Regions from separate parts of the Pseudomonas frederiksbergensis genome, predicted to be linked through region 1. Evidence: riboswitches for the same ligand, from Rfam matches in the RefSeq annotation. Region 1 holds a riboswitch; the other holds the start of a gene.
The links. A riboswitch is a leader RNA that binds a small molecule or an ion and turns the genes downstream of it on or off. The one in region 1 is predicted to bind cobalamin.
Positions count from the first base shown of each region.

Region 2: it holds a riboswitch for cobalamin, as region 1 does, so the genes downstream of both, cobW (cobalamin biosynthesis protein CobW) here and cobO (cob(I)yrinic acid a,c-diamide adenosyltransferase) in region 1, are expected to answer to the same signal.

Region 1 is NZ_CP017886.1:4,448,152-4,450,538, forward strand. It holds gene BLL42_RS21270 (class I SAM-dependent methyltransferase) at 1-621, shown strand, start outside; cobalamin riboswitch at 712-946, shown strand; gene cobO (cob(I)yrinic acid a,c-diamide adenosyltransferase) at 1,028-1,639, shown strand; gene BLL42_RS21280 (cobyrinic acid a,c-diamide synthase CobB) at 1,650-2,387, shown strand, end outside.
Region 2 is NZ_CP017886.1:5,150,615-5,153,001, reverse strand. It holds gene cobN (cobaltochelatase subunit CobN) at 1-244, opposite strand, end outside; gene cobW (cobalamin biosynthesis protein CobW) at 248-1,315, opposite strand; cobalamin riboswitch at 1,419-1,630, opposite strand; cobalamin riboswitch at 1,709-1,931, shown strand; gene BLL42_RS24805 (CbtB domain-containing protein) at 2,054-2,245, shown strand; gene BLL42_RS24800 (CbtA family protein) at 2,257-2,387, shown strand, end outside.

The DNA.
Region 1 (2,387 bases):
TACCTGCTCGACGTATCCCTGCGCGAAACACCGCTGTTGCGCCGCTTGCGTGACGAAACCCAGGCGCTGCCCATGGCGCGCTGGCAGGTGGCGCCCGAGCAGGGGCAGTTTCTCGCGTTGCTGGTCAAGCTTACGGGTGCCAGACGCTTGCTTGAAGTCGGCACCTTTACCGGCTACAGCGCCTTGTGCATGGCGGCCGCCTTGCCGGATGACGGCGCGTTGATCTGCTGCGACATTCCCGGAGAGTACAACGCCACGGCGCGCCGTTACTGGCAGGAGGCAGGCCTCGCTGGGCGCATCGATTTGCGTTTGGCCCCTGCGCTGCAAACGCTGGCCCAACTTGAGCAGCAAGGGCTGGGTGGTTGCTTCGATCTGATGTTCATCGATGCCGACAAGGCCAACTATCCGGCCTATCTGGAAAGCGCCTTGCGCCTGTTGCGAAGCGGTGGTCTGGCGGTGTTCGACAACACGCTCTGGAGTGGACGAGTACTGGAAGAAAATCCCGCGAGCGAAGACACCCGAGCCATCCAGGCACTTAATCGTGCCTTGAAGGATGACTCGCGTGTCGATCTGTCGTTGTTGCCTTTGGGTGATGGTTTGACGCTGTGCCGCAAAAAATAATGGGCTGATGGCAACGATCGCAGCTCCGGCGGTCGATCTGCTTTTGATGAGCCCCCGGCTTTAATTGACGCTCCACCCCCAACCCTCTAACCTTCGCGACTTGTTTCAGGTGCTCTGTGACCCAGTGGTCGACCGAGTGAAACAGGGAAGCCGGTGAGGGCGCGTTCTTTGACAGAACGGGCGACGATCCCGGCGCTGCCCCCGCAACGGTAAATGAGTAAAAACTGTGCTTTGAGCCACTGTGTCGTAGATCGATATGGGAAGGCGCGCAGTCAGGCGCAAGCCGCTCATGAGCCCGGAGACCGGCCTGATTCATCCAGCGGCATCACGGTGGGCGATGCCAGGCTTCTTGCCGTCTATTTCTATGCCTGCCCGCCGTTATCCAGCCTCAACGGAGAGCTCCCCCATGACTGATTCCCCCGATCGTGACGAACGCCATCTGGCGCGCATGCTGCGCAAGAAAGCCGTGATTGATGAGCGTATCGCCAACTCGCCGAACGAATGCGGCTTGCTGCTGGTTCTGTCCGGCAACGGCAAGGGCAAAAGCAGTTCTGCGTTCGGCATGCTCGCCCGGGCAATGGGCCATGGCATGCAGTGCGGCGTGGTGCAGTTCATCAAAGGGCGCAGCAGTACCGGCGAGGAACTGTTCTTCCGTCGCTTTCCGGAGCAAGTGCGCTTCCATGTGATGGGCGAAGGTTTCACCTGGGAAACCCAGGATCGCCAGCGCGATATCGCCGCCGCCGAGGCCGCGTGGGAAGTCTCCCGTGAATTGCTGCGTGACTCAGGCGTTGGTCTGGTAGTGCTCGATGAGCTGAACATCGCGCTCAAACATGGCTATCTGGACCTCGACCAGGTGCTCAGCGACTTGCAGGCCCGTCCGCCGATGCAGCACGTGGTAGTTACCGGTCGCGGGGCCAAGCCGGAGATGATCGAGCTGGCCGACACGGTCACCGAAATGGGCATGATCAAGCATGCCTTCCAGGCCGGGATCAAAGCGCAAAAAGGCGTTGAGCTGTGAGCCTCTTTATATGAATAGCAGTCGTTATTGCCCGGCGGTATTGATTGCCGCGCCGGCTTCCGGTCAGGGCAAGACCACCGTCACTGCCGCGCTGGCCCGTTTGCATCGCAATCAGGGGCGCAAGGTGCGGGTGTTCAAATGCGGCCCGGACTTTCTCGATCCGATGATTCTCGAGCGCGCCAGCGGTGCGCCGGTCTATCAATTGGACATGTGGATGGTCGGTGAGCAGGAAAGTCGCCGTTTGTTGTGGGAAGCGGCCGCTGAGGCTGACCTGATTTTGATCGAAGGCGTGATGGGCCTGTTTGATGGCACGCCGTCCAGCGCCGATCTGGCGCGGCACTTCGGCGTGCCAGTACTGGGCGTGATCGATGGCACTGCCATGGCTCAGACCTTCGGTGCGCTGGCGTTGGGGCTGGCGCGTTATCAGCCGGATTTGCCGTTTGCCGGTGTGTTGGCCAACCGCGTCGGCACCTTGCGTCACGCGCAACTGCTCGAAGGCAGCCTGACCGAAGGCCTGCGTTGGTATGGTGCCTTGTCCCGGGAAACCGGGATCGAACTGCCGAGCCGTCATCTTGGATTGGTTCAAGCCAGTGAATTGAATGACCTCGATCTGCGCCTCGACGCAGCCGCCCAAGCGTTGGCCAGCAGCTGCGAAGTGGCGTTGCCGCCTGCCGTCGAGTTCGCTGCGCCGGAAGAGATCGTTGCCGAGCCATTGTTGGCCGGTGTGCGAATTGCCGTGGCTCGCGAC
Region 2 (2,387 bases), 700 kb from region 1:
TCACCTTGGCGTGGCGCAGCACTTCGTCGACATACACGTCGACCGAGGCGTGATTCTGCACCTGCATCGGGTTGGCCAGGCGCAGGCTCGGGTAGTCCTCGGGCAACTGCTGCGCCGCTTCGGCGAGCAGCGCCAGACTGGAGTCGCCGCTGCACAGAATCACCAGCTCGGCGGGGGTTTGGCCAAGGTCGGCAATGTTGTCATCCGAGACGAAACCGCCGGGCTGGGTCCTGAGCAGGTGCATGGGTTAAACGCTGAGCGCGGCGCGCAATTGCGCTTCGAGCAAGGCAGCGTCCAGTTGCTGGCCGATCAGTACCAGACGTGTGCTACGCGTTTCGTCTGCGGCCCATTGACGGTCGAAGTGCTTGTCGAAACGCGTGCCCACACCCTGGATCAGCAAGCGCATCGGCTTGTTCGGGATCGCGGCGAAACCCTTGACCCGCAGGATGCCGTGCTGGACCACCAATTGGGTCAGGGCATCGAGCAACAGGCTTTCGTCGGCTTGCGGCAGTTCGATGGAAATCGAATCGAAAGCGTCGTGATCGTGATCATCGTGGTCGTCGCCATCGTGGTGATGGTCATGGTGGCTGTGACGGCTGTCGATGTGTTCTTCAGAGCCGGCACCCAGGCCGATCAGCACGTCCAGCGGCAGACGACCGCTGCTGGCTTCGATGATTTTCACCGCTGGCGGCAGTTCTTCGGCAACTTCCAGGCGCACTTTGGCCAGATCCGCAGGGCTGATCAGGTCGGCCTTGTTGAGGATCACCAGGTCAGCGCTGGCCAGTTGGTCGGCGAACAGCTCGTGCAGCGGCGATTCATGGTCCAGGTTCGGGTCGAGCTTGCGCTGGGCGTCGACCTGGTCCGGGAACGCGGCGAAGGTGCCAGCGGCCACGGCCGGGCTATCGACCACGGTGATCACCGCGTCCACGGTGCAGGCACTGCGGATTTCCGGCCACTGGAAGGCTTGCACCAGCGGTTTTGGCAGGGCCAGACCGGAGGTTTCGATGAGGATGTGGTCCAGATCACCGCGACGGGCGACCAGTTCGCGCATCACCGGGAAAAATTCTTCCTGAACGGTGCAGCACAGGCAGCCGTTGGCCAGCTCATAAACACGGCCGTTGGCTTCTTCTTCAGTGCAGCCGATGGAACATTGCTTGAGGATTTCGCCGTCGATGCCCAGCTCGCCGAACTCGTTGACAATCACCGCGATGCGCCGGCCCTGGGCGTTATCGAGCATGTGTCGCAGCAAAGTGGTTTTGCCCGAACCGAGGAAACCGGTAACGATGGTGACGGGGAGTTTGGCCAGTGTTTTCATCGGATGCCCTTTGGCAAGGTGGCGGGCATACGGGACGACAACCGGCGGCGCTTGAGCGCGCAAAGCGGAAGAGTTCGCCACCGGATCACCCCGCCCGGTTGTAGTGAGAATCTGTATCGAGGCAGGTCTCCTGGCTGACGGTGGGCCGGTCTTTCGACTGGCGGTTTCTGCACCTTCCCGCGCCTGAAAACAAAAGAGCGCAGTGGCATGGCAGAAACGCAACCGTTCACAGTTGCGGGGGCAGCCGCGGCATTGACCGCGTTCCCTTCTTAGCTTCGGCGCACGCGCCAAAGAACCTCGAAAGCGCAAGGCTACGCATCGCATCGGGGCGGGTCAATGTTCACTGCAGCTGAGAAACGTTGCCAATTGACGCCCTACCCTCGCCCATGCTCTCCTACACGCCTTGTTACGGGTGCCCTTCACAGGGTGAAACGGGAAACCGGTGAATCATGTGCTTTACTCAAAAGCCATGTCAGTCCGGTGCTGCCCCCGCAACGGTAAGCGAGCGAAGAATCAGATCCACTGTGCCAGTTCGGCATGGGAAGGCGATTCTTGCAGGTTCGGCGAATGCCAGCCCCTCGTGAGCCCGGAGACCGGCCCGCAACACAGAGTGCCTTGCGACACAGGGCAACGAATAACAAACCCGCGGTGGGCGGGCGCTGTTTTAGCTTCCGCGTGCCTGGCTCGCGGGGTTTTCATGCGCTCGATTCACCCACTGACTGACCAGAGGGAAGCGCCATGTCGATCATCAGCAGTACTCGCCACGCCACCGCCAGCAGCACCTCCACCCTGAGCCAACGCCTCGTTGCCGCTATCGGCGCATCGATTCTGGGCGCGTGCCTTGTGTATTTCGCCGGTTTCTCGCACATCGACGCGGTGCACAACGCCGCCCACGATACCCGTCACAGCTCTGCCTTCCCGTGCCATTGAGACCTGCCGACATGATCAAGCGTATTGCGCAGACCGCAGGTTTCACCGGTTTGCTGGCCGCCCTGTTGCTGACCCTGCTGCAAAGTTTCTGGGTCGCGCCGCTGATTCTTCAGGCGGAGACCTACGAAAAAGCCCCGGCGGC